2 regions of the Fictibacillus halophilus genome follow, and region 1 is predicted to be linked to the other one. Evidence: a T-box and tRNA genes for the amino acid it is inferred to sense, from the RefSeq annotation. Region 1 holds a T-box; the other holds one or more tRNA genes.
The links. The T-box of region 1 lies ahead of thrS (threonine--tRNA ligase). A T-box ahead of a tRNA ligase gene usually reads a tRNA of that ligase, here a tRNA-Thr.

Region 1 (8,985 bases):
CGGATGGGACGATCTATGATGTCTCTCCGTGGGATGCTTTCTTCAATCCTAGCTTTTTATCCTCTTCTTTTCACGTCGCCATTACGGCTTATATGACAGGTGCGTTTGCTGTGGCTTCGGTAGCCGCATTTAAACTGTTAAAGAAGCGACCTGACCGTGAACGCGCTTACCATTTAAAAGGATTGTTCATGTCTCTTACTGTTGCTCTCTTGATGAGCTTTGTCTCTGCTGTTTCCGGGCATCATTCAGCGCAGATCTTGCACCAGCACTCACCTGAAAAACTAGCAGCTGCTGAAGGGCTATTTGAGACTCAAAGATATGCACCACTTGCAATAGGGGGCTATACAGACCCTAAGACAGAGGAAGTGAAGTACGGAATCGAAATACCTTGGGCGCTCAGCTGGCTTGCTGCTGGAAAGTTCGATACAGAAGTAAAAGGGTTGTACGAGTTTCCTCGAGAAACATGGCCACCTTTTTATGTACACACGCTTTTTAACTTAATGGTCGGGATTGGAACACTTTTATTAGGACTTGCTGCAGTAGCTTTAGCCTACTGGTGGTTCTTCGTAAAAAAGAGAGGAAAACCATTTCCAAAGTGGCTTTTATGGTCGCTTGTTTTATCAGGCCCACTCTCTATGCTTGGCATTGAGTTCGGGTGGGTATTCAGCTGTAGCGGAAGACAGCCATGGACGATCTATCGCGTTCAGACGACGGCCGAAGCTGCAACAAAGAATGAAGATCTCGGAGTGCTCTTCCTATTGTTCTTAGGTCTATATGCGTTGCTCAGTGTTTTAACGGTTCTGATTTTAACTGCTTATTTCAAGCGAAACCCTGTTTCAAAAGATATGGAAAAACTTCAGAGTTAGAAAGGAGGAATGAAGGATGAGCGAAGAAATTTTAGCGATTCTGATGATGTGGACGTTTATTTTTATCTATAGCATTTTCGGTTCGATCGATTTTGGAGCTGGATTCTGGGCGATGATCTACAACAACCATAAAACGATGGCAGGAAGAATCGCAAATCGTTTCTTGTCCCCCACTTGGGAAATCACAAACACGTTCTTAGTGCTTTTAGTGGTTGCATTTGTTGGCTTCTTTCCTAAAGGAGCATACACTCTCGGAACGGTCATGCTCGTTCCAGTTTCTTTGATTCTCTTTTTACTTGCTATTCGAAGTGCTTTTATGGTGTTCTCGTATTCTGTTCAAGGATATCGCAGAACGATGTTTATTATCTCAGGCATCTCTGGCTTGCTTATTCCATCTTTGTTGATTGCCGTGCTTCCTATCTCACAAGGTGGATTTATAGCTGTTGACGGCGATACACAGACCCTATTGCTAACAAAACTTCTCACAAGTCCAACACTCTATTTGTATGTCCTTTTCGGCCTAACATCTGAGTTGTATCTTTCTTCGTTATTTTTAGCTGATTATGCAAGAGTTTCAAAAAAAGAGGATGCATACAGGTTGTATCGTAGCAATGCGATTATGTTAGGACCATTGACCCTACTCGCTGCGCTTTTCACTTTGTTATTCATAACACCTGAATCTAGATGGCTCATCGATAATCTAATGGATCAAAAAATCTGGTTTATTCTCTCTTTGGTTGCATTCTTTATTGCATACGCTTCTCTTTGGTGGCCAAAACAAAACCGTCCAGGAATTGGACGGCCGCGTCTTACACTATTAGCAACTGTTTTACAATATGGTCTTGCAAGCGTTGGTTATGGTTTAGCTCATCTGCCTTACATCGTATATCCTGATTTAACGATCTATGAGGCGTTTACTGCACCAGAAACGTTTTACTCCTTAATGATTATGTATATCGTTGGTCTTGCCATCTTGGCCCCAGGATTCTATATATTCTGGAGGTTGTTCTTAAAAGACAAACGATACCTTCAACAGGAATAGCTTCTATATAAACCAGCCTGCTAAAACTGTTATAAACATACTTAAAAGAGGCAGCCCGTAACGAAATGAAGGATGTTTAGTCTTATGACGCAACTTTTTCATAGCTAGCCACATACCGGGTGCTCCACCAATAACTGCGATCAGCCATAGCCTCGCTTCAGGTGTGCGCCATTCGCCCTTTTTGGCAGATAACTTATCTCTTTTCATAACATAATAGGCGGCTACGTTTAAAATGATTAAATATATGATTAACACCTTGTTGTTTCCCTTCAGAATGAAAAAAGATCATCTCCATCAATTGAGGAAATGATCTTTTCTTTTTTTACTTAAGCTTTTAGGCTGTCTTTTGCTTTTGAAGCTAATTCAGCGAAAGCTTTTTCGTCTGTAATAGCGATCTCAGAAAGCATCTTACGGTTGATGTCGATACCCGCAAGTTTAAGACCGTGCATTAAACGGCTGTAAGAAAGACCGTTTGTACGAGCAGCAGCGTTAATACGAGTGATCCAAAGCTTACGGAAGTCACGCTTCTTTTGACGACGGTCACGGTAAGCGTACATAAGTGATTTGAATACTTGTTGTTGTGCTACTTTAAATAATTTATGTTTGGAACCGAAATAGCCTTTAGCTAGTTTAAGAACTTTTTTACGACGACGACGTGTTACATAGCCACCTTTTACTCTTGGCATATTAAAAACCTCCTATTTTTAAATCGATTGATGAACGATTAACGTTTTTTGTAAGTTAACAATGTGCGGATACGCTTGTAGTCACCGCTGTGAACAAGTTTCGCTTTACGAAGCTTACGCTTAGCTTTAGTTGACTTGTTAGCAAACAAGTGACTAGTATAAGCGCGAGCACGCTTTAATTTACCTGATCCAGTTTTTCTAAAGCGCTTCGCAGCACCTTTATGAGTTTTCATTTTAGGCATAATGGTTATCCTCCCTGGTAAAAATTATTTTTCGGCTTTAGGCGCAAGGATAAGGAACATGCTACGACCTTCCATCTTCGGTTTCGTTTCAACCGTAGAAAGATCTTCACATTCTTTCGCTAACTTCTCCAATACCGTTTTTCCGATTTGAGAATGAGTGATTGCACGTCCACGGAAACGAATACTTGCCTTTACTTTGTCACCTTTTTCAAGGAACTTACGGGCATTTCTAAGCTTTGTATTAAAGTCGTTTTCCTCAATCGTTGGACTTAGACGAATCTCTTTAGTCGTAATGACCTTTTGATTTTTTCGTGCTTCACGATCTTTACGTTGTTGCTCGTATTTAAACTTACCGTAGTCCATGATACGACATACTGGCGGTTTAGCAGTTGCAGCAACGAGTACAAGGTCAAGATTTGCGTTTGTAGCAAGATCTAAAGCTTCTTGTCTAGATTTAATGCCAAGCTGGCTTCCATCAGGACCGATTAAGCGAACCTCACGAGCACGAATACCTTCATTGACAGACATGTCCTTACTAATAGTAAGTCACCTCCAAATTTTTTCAGTGAGTGTTTTAAATCACTCGACTTGTTATTTCTGCAAATAAAAAAAGCGTCGGCGCAACGATCACCCACACATAGTAAACCGGCTATGTACACTTTGACATGCCTGAATATCCATCTACCCATCAACAGCCTTTCTTGGCGTCGAGTCAGGTGAGAAGCGGGTGCTTCTGCTTGTTTGATGCTTTTGCTTATTTTATTAACCTTACATACTATAACACATTGGAGACATAAGTGTCAAACAACGAATGTAATAACAGCAACGAAATTAATTTTACTTCGTTTACGAAAGGAATGCAAGAGTTTTTTTATTCACCCCTTCGGTTTTGTTGTTTTACTGTCCGCTTTTTCAGTTTTACTGTCCACTCTTCCCGATTTACTGTCCACTTTCAACAAATTACTGTCCACTTTTCACTTTCCTATAAAAAAAGACGGCCAACTCAGCATTGGCCGCCATCTTAATTACCTTATCTCTTTTCGTTAATTTGAGCTAAAATCTTATCTCGGAAATCTTCGTAAGAAACAGTCTCTGACTTTTGCTCACCATATTTACGAACGTTAACTGCATTGTCTTCGATCTCCTTATCACCTAGAACAAGCATGTAAGGAATCTTCTTCATCTGAGCTTCACGGATCTTGTAGCCCATCTTTTCATTTCTAGTATCGATCTCAACACGTACAGCATGCTTCTTCAAATCTTCTTGAAGCTTATACGCATACTCATTATGAACATCTGATACAGGAATCAGTTTCACTTGTACTGGTGCGAGCCATGTAGGGAACGCTCCAGCAAAGTGCTCAACCAAGATTCCTAAGAAACGGTCGATCGAACCATAGATCGCACGGTGAATAACAACTGGACGAACCTTTTGGTTGTTTTCATCTACGTACGTTAGATCGAACTTTTCAGGCATCTGGAAGTCCAACTGAATAGTTGCACACTGATGACTTCTCTTAAGAGCATCTTTAATATGGAAGTCAATCTTCGGACCGTAGAACGCTCCATCTCCCTCGTTCAGGTGATAGTTCATGCCTAGATCTTCTAGAACATTCTTCAATGCGCCCTCAGCCTGTTCCCATAAGCGGTCATCCCCCATAGAATCTTCAGGACGAGTTGAAAGTTCAACAGAATATTCGAAGCCAAACGTGCTGTAGATTTTATCAACTAACTTAAATACGTTTTTAATCTCACTTTCGATCTGCTGTGGCGTTACAAAGATATGCGCGTCATCTTGGCAGAACGTACGAACACGGATCATACCGTTTAGTGCGCCACTATATTCGTGACGGTGTACTTGACCGAACTCAGCCATACGTACTGGAAGATCTCTGTATGAATGTAGTTTGTTCTTAAAGATCAGCATGTGACCCGGGCAGTTCATCGGCTTCATCGCAAATTTTGTATCGTCTACTTCAGAGAAATACATGTTTTCATGATAATGGTCCCAGTGACCTGATTGTTCCCAAAGACGCTGATTCATCATAAACGGAGTACGCACTTCATCGTAATCCACTTGGCGTTGAAGTTCGCGAGAGAAATTCTCAAGCTCAGTACGAATTGTCTGACCGTTAGGAAGATAGAAAGGCATTCCTGGTGCTTCTTCTGAGAACATGAATAACTCTAGTTCTTTACCTAGTTTACGGTGATCACGTTTTTGAGCTTCTTCAATAAAGTGAAGATACTCATCAAGATCTTTTTGGCTTAAGAACGCAGAACCATAAATACGTTGAAGCATTTGGTTGTCACTGTCTCCACGCCAGTATGCACCAGAGATGCTCATTAATTTATACGCTTTGATTTTCCCAGTTGAAGGAACGTGCGGCCCACGGCAAAGGTCAAAGAATTCACCTTGCTCATAAATCGTGATCTTTTCACCTTCAGGAAGGTCACGGATCAGCTCAAGCTTTAAGTGATCGTTTAATTTTTCGTAAATCTCAAGCGCTTCTTCACGACTAACTTCTTTGCGGACGATTGGAAGGTTTTCGTTTACGATCTTCTTCATTTCTTTTTCTATCGCAGGCAGATCTTCTGGTGTTAAGTTATGAGACATATCTACATCATAGTAGAACCCGTTATCAATAACTGGTCCAATTCCAAGTTTCACGTCTGGATAAAGACGCTTAAGCGCTTGAGCAAGCAAATGGGCATTCGAATGTCTTGTCATTTCAAGACCCTCTTTAGAATCCTGCATCACGATCTCAATCGATGCATCTTCTTCGATAGGACGTGAGAAATCATATAATTGTCCGTTTACTTTCCCTGCAACTGCTTTTTTCTTTAAACTAGGGCTGATACTCTCTGCAACTTGTTCAGAAGTAACGCCTTTAGGAAATTCCTTGACTGAACCGTCAGGGAACTTGATTGAAATTGACGACATGTAAAACATCTCCTTTTTAATTTGGGGTCTATCTGATTGAAAACAAAAAACACCCGTCCCTATAGAAGGGACGAGTGATGATCTCGTGGTTCCACCCTTGTTCCGACAACTTTAAACAAGCCAATCGGCACTCGGACAGTGTAACGGACTGCGACCGTCAGCGATTACTAAAAATGTTCACCGCTGAAGTTCCAAGGTGGTAAAGCAATTTTCCGTGTTAGGAAGCTTTCAGCCATGACTTCCCTCTCTATGAACCGTAAAAATATGCTTCGTGTCCTTATCAATACAGATTGAATGATAAAATTATACACCTATTATATGCAGTCGTTTTTCAAAAAGCAAGAGGACTCTGTAAGTTTATGACTTTTTTTTACGATAGGATCGATGTTCTTTGTACGACATCCCCTCAATCGGTTTGATTGTTACTTTTTCTTGAAAGATATTCTTCACCGTTTGAAGCAATGGATGGTCCATATCATATGCATAGATCCTGGCGGAATTTGGTGAGATTCCGACTAAAGGGCCTAGAAGTCTTTCATCCAGATTCGTTACATTCGTTAGTCTAAGGGCTTTTTCATGAAACATCATCAGTTCAGTATGAGTTAACTGATTTCGATGTTCATCAAAAAGGAGTACTTGCTCTTGTTCAAAAATAATGACGATATCAGCTGAAGTAAATGTTCTTTGTTTCGTTAAGCATGTCCTTAACTGCTCCACGAACATTTGGTACTCTAGTTCTAGCTTGTACTCATCAATGGCACACTCTACGATCTTCAGTAAGGTTGCTAAGTAATCCTTCAACCTAAATTTAATGAATGATTCAAATTCTAAGAAGTCTGTTTTAGAATCCAGAATTGATTCCCATTGTCTTCGGATCAACTCATTTAAGCTTGGGAGATGTTTGACATCAGGTATCCCTTCGATCTCACCAAGTATGATACTTTTTGTGATAGATAAGATCTCTTTTTGCTCTGCTGAATCGCTGTAACAAAATGCTTGTTCAATCATTTCCTTCAAACAAATATCCTCTACTTTGTTTCGAGTAAATTCTGTTAACACATCCAATATGAACGTTTTTCTCTCATGTATGTGCAGTTCAAGAATTTTTGAAGAAGCTTCAGATAATTTGGCAAAGGAAGGGTTTATTTTATGCTCAGCTGCCATTCTGATCATTTTTTTCAAAACAGCTATACCATCTGATGGGTGTGAAAAAGCAATCGCGACCAAATAAGTCCCCCCCATATAAAATCCTCAATAATACACTATATGGGACGAGGTCCTAAAACATGTTACTTACAAAAGAAAAAACAACCCTGGAAGTAGGGTTGTTTCAATAAACAAATTTACGCTCGATTCTTGATAAGATAAACGCCATGCCTAGGGTCAAGATTAAGTACATTAAAGCGGCTGTCATGTATGGCTCCCAAGGTCGATAATATTGACCCATCATCGCTCTCGCATAATACATCAATTCAGGGGTAGCAATAATTGAAACGAGTGATGAATCTTTGATCAGTACAATAAACTCGTTGCCAAGAGGAGGAATCATTCTTCTAGATGCCTGTGGCAGGATAACATGTTTCATAGCTTGTACATGATTCATACCGAGTGAGCGCGCCGCCTCCATCTGCCCTCTATCGATCGACTGAATTCCTGCTCTAAATATCTCTGCAATATAAGCAGCGGCATTAAGAGAAAGAGCTAGGACGCTCGAAATGAACACGTTTGGTGGCTTCATAAAGAGCGGCATGAGTGCTGAATGGATCAATAGGATCTGAACGAGTAACGGAGTACCTCGGAAAAAACTAATATACCACATGCAAGGAAGATGAATGAACGGGTTCTTCACCATTTTGCCGAGTCCGATGAATAATCCTAAAATCGTACCAAATAGAATCGCTAAAAATGATAATTGTACAGTTACCCATGTTCCTTTTAAGAACAAAGGCATGTAATCACTGATAATCTGTAAAGAGTATTCCATGTAGACCTCCTGAGAATGTTATTGTTTCAGCACATCTACATTTGGTTCTTCACCAAACCATTTTTTATAGATCTCAGCATATTTCCCATCATCGATGATTTTCTTCATCGCTTTGTTTATCTCATCTTGATGTTCACCATCTTTAGGGAAGATGATTCCGTAAAATTCACTCTCAAAATTTTCTTTATCGCTGATTGTCACTAGCTTTTTATCTGGATTATTCTTTTCATATTCTTGCACTACGGCATTATCTGCAACAACTGCTTCTACTTCACCGTTTAATAGTGCTTGTATCGCTAATACATTGTTTTCGTATTTCTTTATGTTTTCACTCTTACCAAACATTTTTTCAAGTGCCTCTTGACCGGTAGTTCCGTTCTGCACACTAACCTTCATTCCCTCTAAGTCCTTTGCACTTTTAATCGATGTTCCTTCTTTCGCTAAAATCATGTTAATCGATTCAAAGTATGGTGAGGAAAAGTCATAACTTTTCTTACGTTCGTCATTAATCGTAATGGCAGAGATTCCTGCATCTACTTCTTCATTCTGAAGAGCTATAAATAACGGGTCCCAGCCTTTATTTTTTAATTCATAATCTAGTCCTGCTTCCTTCATCACGGCATCAAGCAGATCCACGTCGAACCCTACAATCTTTTCACCGTCTAAGGATTCAAAGGGGGCATATGCTGCATCGGTTCCCACCGTCAGTTTTTCACCAGATCCTGATCCTGAATCAGTGCTTCCGCAAGCAACTAGGAACGCAGCAGATAAACCTATTAGTCCCATTTTAAATTTTCGTTTCATTTCCATTCTTATATTTCCCCCTTTATTCTAAATATTCTTATATTATACACAAAATTTTAAATATAAGGAAAATTACAATAATTATTTTTATTAAGAAGTTCACTTATTAAAATTTTCGGCGTAAAACAAAAGACCCCTTCTAGGAGTCTTTCATGATATCTATATTCTGCATATCTCAATGGGACAGTCTTCACAGCTGCAAGCTGTTTTCAAGTATTCTAATGAAATAATAGTAAACGTCCCGTCTTTAAACGTAATAGCACCGTCTTTCTTTAACTGATTTAACATACGGTTTACCGTTTCCCTTGATGTTCCTATGAGTTCTGCTAGATCTGTATTTGTAAATCGTTCAGAAAGAACAATTCCTTCTTGCTTCATAATGCCATATGAATTTGCAAGCCTTATTAAGGTTGAACACAG
Region 2 (8,985 bases), 2.2 Mb from region 1:
AGGTTGATAGGTCTAGTGTGGAAGCGTGGTGACACGTGGAGCTGACAGATACTAATCGGTCGAGGGCTTATCCTTAAAAAGCATAACGTTTGGAAACGTCGTATCTAGTTTTGAGAGAACATCTCTCAATATAATTTGGTTCAGTGATGATGGCAAAGAGGTCACACCCGTTCCCATACCGAACACGGAAGTTAAGCTCTTTAGCGCCGATGGTAGTTGGGGGTTTCCCCCTGTTAGAGTAGGACGTCGCTGAGCCAATACATATTCCACAGTAGCTCAGTGGTAGAGCTATCGGCTGTTAACCGATCGGTCGTAGGTTCGAGTCCTACCTGTGGAGCCATATTGGAGAGCTGTCCGAGAGGTCGAAGGAGCACGATTGGAAATCGTGTATACGGTCAACCCCGTATCAAGGGTTCGAATCCCTTGCTCTCCGCCAGATACATACTCTCTAGCTCAAAAATCTGGCCCGTTGGTCAAGCGGTTAAGACACCGCCCTTTCACGGCGGTAACACGGGTTCGAATCCCGTACGGGTCACCACTTATACATAACGATTTTAAAATATGGAGGATTAGCTCAGCTGGGAGAGCACCTGCCTTACAAGCAGGGGGTCGGCGGTTCGAACCCGTCATCCTCCACCATTAATTTTTATATCATATTCATATCATCGCGGGGTGGAGCAGTCTGGTAGCTCGTCGGGCTCATAACCCGAAGGTCGCAGGTTCAAATCCTGTCCCCGCAACCAATTTTATTTCATGGACAACGTCGAGATTACTTCTTGACCATGAAATATCTGTAGTGCCCTTAGGGTGCAACCAATTTTATTTCATGAATGGACTCGTGGTGTAGTGGTTAACATGCCTGCCTGTCACGCAGGAGATCGCCGGTTCGACCCCGGTCGGGTCCGCCATTTTTATTTAAACGGTGGCTTTACAACACCAAGATTTTTTTCTTGGCTCGATAGCTCAGTCGGTAGAGCAGAGGACTGAAAATCCTCGTGTCGGCGGTTCGATTCCGTCTCGAGCCACCATTTTTTTTTGCCGGTTTAGCTCAATTGGTAGAGCAACTGACTTGTAATCAGTAGGTTGGGGGTTCAAGTCCTCTAGCCGGCACCAGTTTTTTCTTCCTGAATTGGAACAAAAAACTTATTGAAAAACAGGGTGATTATGTTTTATAATAAAACCTGTCTTCATTCGTGGAGGGGTAGCGAAGTGGCTAAACGCGGCGGACTGTAAATCCGCTCCCTCCGGGTTCGGCGGTTCGAATCCGTCCCCCTCCACCATCTTTTATTCCTTATATAGGGGCATAGTTTAAAGGTAGAACGAAGGTCTCCAAAACCTTTGGTGTGGGTTCGATTCCTACTGCCCCTGCCAATTTTAATACTGTGGCGGTCGTGGCGAAGTGGTTAACGCATCGGATTGTGGTTCCGACATTCGGGGGTTCGATTCCCCTCGTCCGCCCCATTTAAATTTTGGGCTATAGCCAAGCGGTAAGGCATCGCACTTTGACTGCGACATGCGTTGGTTCGAATCCAGCTAGCCCAGCCATTTTTATTTTTATAACATAAGATGATTTTAACAACATATTATAAGTTAATTAAATGTTTGCGGAAGTAGTTCAGTGGTAGAATACAACCTTGCCAAGGTTGGGGTCGCGGGTTCGAATCCCGTCTTCCGCTCCATTTTTGTTTTCTGGCGGCATAGCCAAGTGGTAAGGCACGGGTCTGCAAAACCCTTATCCCCCGGTTCGAATCCGGGTGCCGCCTCCATAAATTCCAATTCAAAAAAGATTCAAATGCCGGTGTGGCGGAATTGGCAGACGCGCACGACTCAAAATCGTGTTCCTTCTGGAGTGTCGGTTCGACCCCGACCACCGGTACCATTTTACTTAACTTAACATTTAAACTTAAGACTTCTCACCTTTGTGGGGAGTTTTTTTATTTGCTTTTAAACTTTATACTTTAATTAACGATGAATATATTCAAGTTACGAAAGGGTACTGATCAATGAGAGATTTCTTCAATAAAATGAAAAATGATCTAGGCATTATTTTAAATGATGTTCAAAAGAATGCTGTTATGAAGACAGAAGGACCCCTTCTATTACTTGCTTCACCTGGTTCTGGAAAAACAACCACAGTCATTATGAGAATCGGTTATTTAATTATGGAAAAAGGAATACATCCTTCTCGTATAAAGGCTGTTACGTTCAGTAAGGCGTCAGCCAATGATATGAAAGAGCGTTTCGCAAAATTTTATCCTGATCTCCCTTCTGTGGACTTTTCGACCATTCATAGCTTTGCTTTTGAGGTAGTCAGGAATCATTATAGAAATTTAGGAATCCCCTTTACAATTATAGAGGGTGATCACGATTTAGATGAGGGTTCGGCAGGAAACTTTCAATACAACAAAAAACTTATGCTGAGACATTTATTCAAGTCCGTTGTTGGGGAAAACGTAACCGAAGATCAAATGGAGGAGCTCACCACTTATATTAGTTACATAAAAAACAAGATGATACCTATCGAACGTTGGTCAGAAGTTTCTTGTGATGTTCCGAAGGCTGAAGAGATATTTAAACATTATGAGGAACTCAAACGTTCTGATTCGCATCATGTATTGTTAGACTTTGATGATATGCTCACGATCGGAAATGATGTATTAGAAAAGAATGAGCAGGTGTTACGTCATTATCAAAACAGATATGACTATTTCTTAACCGATGAAAGTCAGGATACATCGCTTGTGCAGCATTCCATTATAGAAAAAATGGTTTCTACTCATCGAAATTTATGTGTTGTGGCCGATGATGACCAATCTATTTATAGCTGGAGAGGTGCTGAGCCTTCGTATTTACTTAAATTTAAGGAAAAGTACAGTGATGCATCTATTTTGTTTATGGAGCAAAATTATCGCTCATCTGAGGATATTGTTAACGTTGCTAATTCGTTTATTAAAAGAAATAAAAATAGATATGAAAAAAATATGTTCACTCAAAATCCTTCACAGCAACCGATTGAAGTAAAACAACTCGTTAATTTTAAAGAGCAATCCAAATACTTGATACGTGAACTGAATGAAGTCGTTGATCTAAAGGAAATCGCTATTTTATATCGTAACAATTCGTCATCCATTGGATTGATGAATGATTTAGAACGAGCAGGAATTCCGTTTTATATGAAGGATGCTGATAATCGTTTCTTTTCACATTGGGTAGTTCAAGATATATTGAATTTTATGCGAATGGCCTTTACAGACAAGAGACCAGACATTTTAGAAAAAATTCATTTAAAGTTTAACGGCTATATTTCGAAGCAGCAGATGCAAGCACTCAAACAACTGAACAATAACGATTCTGTATTTGATAACCTGCTAAAACATGTGAAACTACAGGAGTATCAAGTAAAACTTCTAAAGGCTAGTAAAGAGACCTTTAAAGAAATGAAGGAGATGAAGCCTCTTCAAGCTATTCGTGTGATCAGAGATCGATTAGGATATGACAAAGCCATAGAAAAGATTAGTAAGAGCCTAGGTTTTCGAATGGATTATTTAGTGGGGATCTTAAACACACTCGAAGAAATTGCAACAGATCTTGAGAGCCTTGAGGATTTTGCTAAACGATTAAAGCATCTTGAATTCGTTCTGAAGACAGCAAAAAAGAAGAAGGGGCATGACGCGATAACACTTTCTACCTTTCATAGTGCGAAAGGGCTCGAATTTGAGAGGGTATATATGATTGATGTAGTGGACGGAATCATCCCATCTAAAGAAGATCGTACTGATCATCAAATGTTAGAAGAAGCAGCTCGTTTATTTTACGTAGGGATGACGCGTGCCAAGAAACAATTAACCCTAGTGACGTATCCTTATCGAGATGGGAAAAAAGTTGAAGAATCTGTGTTTGTAACGGATGTTAAAAATATATTAGATCCAACAAGAATGACGAAATCTGAACCTATAAAAAAGAATGTAAAAAAGATTAATGGAGTACCTTTTAATCCGAATAGCATCAAAAAGAAGGAAGAATTACAAGTTGGTCTAAGTGTTACTCACCGTGTATTTGGGACTGGAGAGATAACAGAGGTCAGTGAAGAATTTATTTCTCTAAAATTTCAGTCTAAGGAAAAGAAATTATTAATCAGTGCGTGTTTGGAAATGGGACTTTTAGAGCCTTTAGTTCACACGTGATAAACAGTTTTTTATCTAATCTTATATTATAACAGGACTTAATACCTCATTATTATTTAATATTTTACAATTTTCTGATAAATAAGAAGGATTTATTCCTATCTCTTCCGAATAATACATTCTAGTAGAAGTGAATACCTGTTCATTTTTACAGAATGTATTTTATATTAGGGGAGAACGGGGGTAAAGGGATGAACGCTTTTCGTTTGTTTGTGGCAGAAATGGCGAAGTTAGTAGGAAAAAAGGGTCTGCTGATCTCAGTCATTGCTGCGTTGCTCGTACCTGTCGTCTATGGTGGTATACTTCTATCACCAAAATGGGGGCCTTACGACAACTTGTCAAACTTGCCTGTTGCGGTAGTCAACAAGGACAAGGGGGCTTTATCGGACGATGAGCCGATCAATGTAGGAAAAGATCTTGTCGCAGATTTAAAGAAAGGAAAAGATCTCGGTTGGGAATTTGTAAGTGCTGAGGAAGCAAAAGAAGGCCTCGATAGTCTGAAATATTACATGGTTATTGAGATTCCAGAGGATTTTTCACAAAGGGTAACAACTGTTTTAAGTGATAATCCCGAGAAGCTTCAGCTTACGTATATTCAAAACGAAGGATTAAATTTCATGGCAGCACAAGTCACAAGAAGTGCGACTGAAAAGCTCAGAGAAAAACTGGGAGATAAAATTACGGAGAAGTATGCGAACAACATGTTCGCCAGTCTCGGTGATGTATCAGAAGGTTTTCAATCAGCTGCAGATGGATCTGCGAAATTAAATACGGGAATGACTGATCTACGAGATGGAACAAACACACTTTTGGAATCGCTTACAAATAAAGCGGCTGATATTTCAAAGCTTGCGAGTGGTGCAAAAGAACTTAAAAATGGTGTAGGACAAATGGCTAGTTCTTTGTCAGCCAAACAGCCGGATATTAGCAAACTGGCAAATGGTTCATCGCAACTAAGTGCTGGTATGAAGGAAATGCTTTCTTCTCTTCAATCTAGATCAGGTGATATTTCAAAGCTTGCGGCAGGTTCAGCTGCAGCTAATGAAGGAACAGGACTTTTATTACAAAATTTAAAAGATAAACAATCTGGAGTAAAAGACCTTGCAGCGGGTGCGAAACAACTTGGAGACAGCATACCGCAACTAAAAGCAGGAACAACGGGGATCTTAACAGGACTAAAAGGTGTTCAAAGTGCGATCAAGAATGAAATCGCTCCTGGAACACAGCAGATCTCGCAAGGCGTTGCTCAAGTAGCAGATGAATCTGCAAACCTAGGTAAGGGGCTGCAAGTGTTATCAAGTGATTTAAAGGCATATTTAGAGCAACACCCTGAACTATCCAAGGATCCTGCTTTTATGAAGATTTATGGTACGAGCCAAGCTATCACAACAGCTGCTACTGATCCAGCAAAAGCACAAAAGCTCCAGTCACTACAACAAGGAGCTGCAAAAATCGCAGGAGCTTTCACTGCAAATGCTGAACCTAATCCAAAGTCTGTCGCTGATGGGGTAAATCAGCTTGTAGCTGGCCAAACGTCAGTGGACAACGGTGTTGCGACATTAAGCCAAAAGGTACCTCTGCTTCAACAAGGGACCGCGTCGATTGAGAGTGGCTGGAACACGATGGTAGGTAAGGTAGGAGAGCTGCACGCAGGAACGTCGCAGATTGCTGCAGGAAACCAATCAGTGAACACGGGTTGGACATCTTTGACAAAAGGCGCATCCCAACTTAATGACGGTGCAACCCAAGTATCAGCAGGTAACTCTTCTGTTGAAAAAGGCTGGCGTGACCTAACTTCAGGCGCAACAAAGATTAATGATGGTATGTCACAGGTGAGTGATGGAAACGCAACAGTTGAAAAAGGCTGGGGTGACTTAACGGAAGGTGTAACCAAATTAAATGATGGTGCAGGGAAATTAAATGATGGAAGTAACGAGTTATCATCAGGTCTAAAAGATGGTGCAGAGAAAACAGGAGCGATTAAAGCGGCCAATGATAAGAATCTAAGCATGTTTTCTTCGCCTGTTGAGTTGAAGAGTGAAACCGTCAATAAATATCCACTCTATCGTGATTCAACAGCTCCTTATGTTCTTTCACTAGCTCTATTCGTTGGAATCTTAATCATGTCGATGTTCATCAACTTTAGGAAACCAGAAGAAGTTTCAGCATTCTCTTGGTTCGGTGCTAAATTCATGAACCTAGGTGCACTGGCTGTTGTACAGGCATTACTTCTTTCGACGGTTGTTCTGCTCGTCTTAAATGTGAAAACTGAAAATCCACTTGGATTTATAGGTTTTGCGGTTTTTGTAAGTTTAGTATTTACTGGAATCGTCTTATTTTTTGCATCGTTAGGGAACATCGGACGATTCATCGCGTTCGCATTAGTGATTTTACAGCTTTCAACGACAGGTGCTAACTTGCCGATCGATATGCTGCCAGAGAATTTGCGTGCGCTAAGTGAATTTTTGCCGTTCACGTATTCCATCGCGGGATTTAAGGCATTGATTTCATTGGGCAGTACGAGCTCTGCATTCTCCAATATGGGAATATTGTTCATCTATCTATTAAGTTTTAGTTTATTGTCGATCGCAGTCTATCTGTTTGCAAAGCCAAAAAGCGAACCGAAAAATCTAGATTTAGCGAGCTGATCAACATCAATGGGTTACAAAAAAAAGTTCCTGGCAACTTAAGCCGGGAACTTTTTTTTGAATCTTCTTCTTGTACACTGAATATGTAGGTGTAAAGGAGGTTATTTCTCTAATGTATAGAGACCGGCGTGCTACAGTATGTCTGATATTAATGACCATCTCCTTCGTTTCAATCCTCTTCATTTCTGCTGATATTTTTCACTATATGCACATGATTAATGGTCTGTTGATCAGGCTTTTTCAATCCGTTCGCTTGTTATTTGTCATGGTAATCCTTTTTCTCTTTTCTATCCTTGTATTATTTCGATATTTATAGATGAGTTCGATACCCCTTTTTTTAAAGGGGTTTTTATTTTGATAAAAAAGCATAATGTTTTATCAGTAAAATAAAATAGTTCAAAAGCCATACATATCTCATCATGAGGAGGAGATTTAATGAAATGGGAATTATTGAAGTTTAAGAAGAAGTGGGTCTACTTTAGCTTAATGGCGTTGGTTTTAGTGGCGATTACCGCTATTTCAGCACATGCGATAGGTTACAACAAAGCTTCTGTTCTTCTCAAAGATAAAAAAGTGGTAGTAAGGGAAATTGATGGTGAGATCAAAGAATGGAAGAAAGAGTTAGAAAATATAGAAGAAAACGTTGAAGCGATGGAGGAAGAGGAAAGCAGTAAACAAGCTGAATTGGATGGGCTTCAAATACAGGTTGATGAAGCTTCGGAAATGATTAGCCAAAAAGAGACTATTCAAAAAGAACTGGATGAATTGGGCGTTCAAGTAAAAGGAAGGAAAGATGAACTAAAAAAACTTGGTGGAGAGATCGCAAATAAAAAAAATGAGCTTGATACTTTAAATAAAGGCATTCTTATTAAGAAAAAAGAGCCAAGAACCTTAGTAGCCGGCGTATTTATAGCGGGTAAAGATATTGCTCCAGGAAGATATAAAGTAGAGCCCGTGAATGGATTTGGAAATTACTTTGTAAACGGGGGAAGTAAAGTCAATATCATCTTAGGAAGAGGGGATGACCTGTTTCTTCCTGAATATGTGTTCGAATTGGATGAAGGAGACGAGATTGAAGCAACATTGTCCGTGAAATATACGTTAGTAGATTAATAAAAAATTTAGGCAGGAGATTTTTTTAAGAAAGTATAAAGAACTTGTCATAAATGTCCTACTTGCTGCTTATATATAGAACAAGTTAGTTGTAGGTTTTAATGCAGGGCTTCGTTGATCCAATGAAGCCCTGCATTTTTTTGTACTATAAAGCGCAATTTTTATATATTGACGAGTTTGCCTATTTTATTGAAACTTTCACACGATATATTCACCAATTTCCCCATTATATTGACGAGTTTGTATGCTATATCGACGAGTCTACATCATTCGACATCAGCTGTATTTAATGATAACTTGTGGCCAAACGAGCATTTCGTAATTTAAACAACTGTTTAAATCACCTGAATCTCAGCACTCCCACCATTCACTTGAGTGAACATCTTTGCCATAGAATCCAAGAGTTCATGCGCTTCATTTTCATTCATAGATGGCTGCAGGTACACGATATGCAGTGCATTCTTAACGCTCTCATCTACCATCGTGCGTTTTGAATCTACGATTGGACTGCCAAAGGCACCAACATCGTCTCTAGACAGTAACTTACCTTCCATGTTCATCTCACGCCCGTTTAACCCTTCATACGTATCTTTAGCACCGCCAATTAGAATCTCCACATCGCCTTCAATCTTATCAAGGTTGTAAAGACCGATTGGAATCGCAAATCGGATAGAAAAGAAGTTGTTAACATCAACGCCAGAATTAATCGGAGGTAGGTCCTTGCCGCTTAAAACGCGACGCAACAATGCTTCCGAAGCGGGACGATATCTGGAGGGGTCCATTCCTAATGTTTTAAACACGTGACGATATTCAGCCACTCCAGGATAATCGGCAGCATTTTTTTCTTCAAGTCGCAAGGATTCTGTAAATAGCTGGAACCTGCCTTTAATCATTTGCGGTGATTCGCTAATCGCGATATTATGGTATGTAAGTGTGCCTATTTTAAAGTTCGGGACAAGCTCGTTTAGTTTAGGATTAATTGTGATCATCATGTAACCCCGTTTCTTATTTAAGTAATAGTAGTTTATCATAATTGTGGA

Region 2: it encodes a tRNA-Thr, which carries the amino acid that the T-box ahead of thrS (threonine--tRNA ligase) is inferred to sense. The anticodon was not compared.

The regions. Positions count from the first base shown of each region.
Region 1 is NZ_JAEACF010000001.1:2,224,320-2,233,304, forward strand. Features, by position in the region: gene I5J82_RS11595 (cytochrome ubiquinol oxidase subunit I) at 1-866, shown strand, start outside; gene I5J82_RS11600 (cytochrome d ubiquinol oxidase subunit II) at 883-1,908, shown strand; gene I5J82_RS11605 (DUF1294 domain-containing protein) at 1,912-2,163, opposite strand; gene rplT (50S ribosomal protein L20) at 2,235-2,594, opposite strand; gene rpmI (50S ribosomal protein L35) at 2,633-2,836, opposite strand; gene infC (translation initiation factor IF-3) at 2,861-3,364, opposite strand; gene thrS (threonine--tRNA ligase) at 3,867-5,777, opposite strand; T-box leader at 5,841-6,070, opposite strand; gene ytxC (sporulation protein YtxC) at 6,135-7,004, opposite strand; gene I5J82_RS11635 (amino acid ABC transporter permease) at 7,108-7,761, opposite strand; gene I5J82_RS11640 (basic amino acid ABC transporter substrate-binding protein) at 7,780-8,565, opposite strand; gene I5J82_RS11645 (Crp/Fnr family transcriptional regulator) at 8,725-8,985, opposite strand, start outside.
Region 2 is NZ_JAEACF010000001.1:114-9,098, forward strand. Features, by position in the region: partial or broken rRNA gene I5J82_RS00005 (23S ribosomal RNA) at 1-75, shown strand, start outside; rRNA gene rrf (5S ribosomal RNA) at 140-255, shown strand; tRNA gene I5J82_RS00015 (tRNA-Asn) at 266-340, shown strand; tRNA gene I5J82_RS00020 (tRNA-Ser) at 345-436, shown strand; tRNA gene I5J82_RS00025 (tRNA-Glu) at 464-538, shown strand; tRNA gene I5J82_RS00030 (tRNA-Val) at 564-639, shown strand; tRNA gene I5J82_RS00035 (tRNA-Met) at 667-743, shown strand; tRNA gene I5J82_RS00040 (tRNA-Asp) at 833-908, shown strand; tRNA gene I5J82_RS00045 (tRNA-Phe) at 953-1,028, shown strand; tRNA gene I5J82_RS00050 (tRNA-Thr) at 1,038-1,113, shown strand; tRNA gene I5J82_RS00055 (tRNA-Tyr) at 1,196-1,280, shown strand; tRNA gene I5J82_RS00060 (tRNA-Trp) at 1,298-1,371, shown strand; tRNA gene I5J82_RS00065 (tRNA-His) at 1,386-1,461, shown strand; tRNA gene I5J82_RS00070 (tRNA-Gln) at 1,471-1,545, shown strand; tRNA gene I5J82_RS00075 (tRNA-Gly) at 1,605-1,679, shown strand; tRNA gene I5J82_RS00080 (tRNA-Cys) at 1,692-1,766, shown strand; tRNA gene I5J82_RS00085 (tRNA-Leu) at 1,795-1,879, shown strand; gene I5J82_RS00090 (ATP-dependent helicase) at 2,004-4,184, shown strand; gene I5J82_RS00095 (YhgE/Pip domain-containing protein) at 4,376-6,832, shown strand; gene I5J82_RS00100 (hypothetical protein) at 7,268-7,945, shown strand; gene I5J82_RS00105 (B3/B4 domain-containing protein) at 8,281-8,934, opposite strand.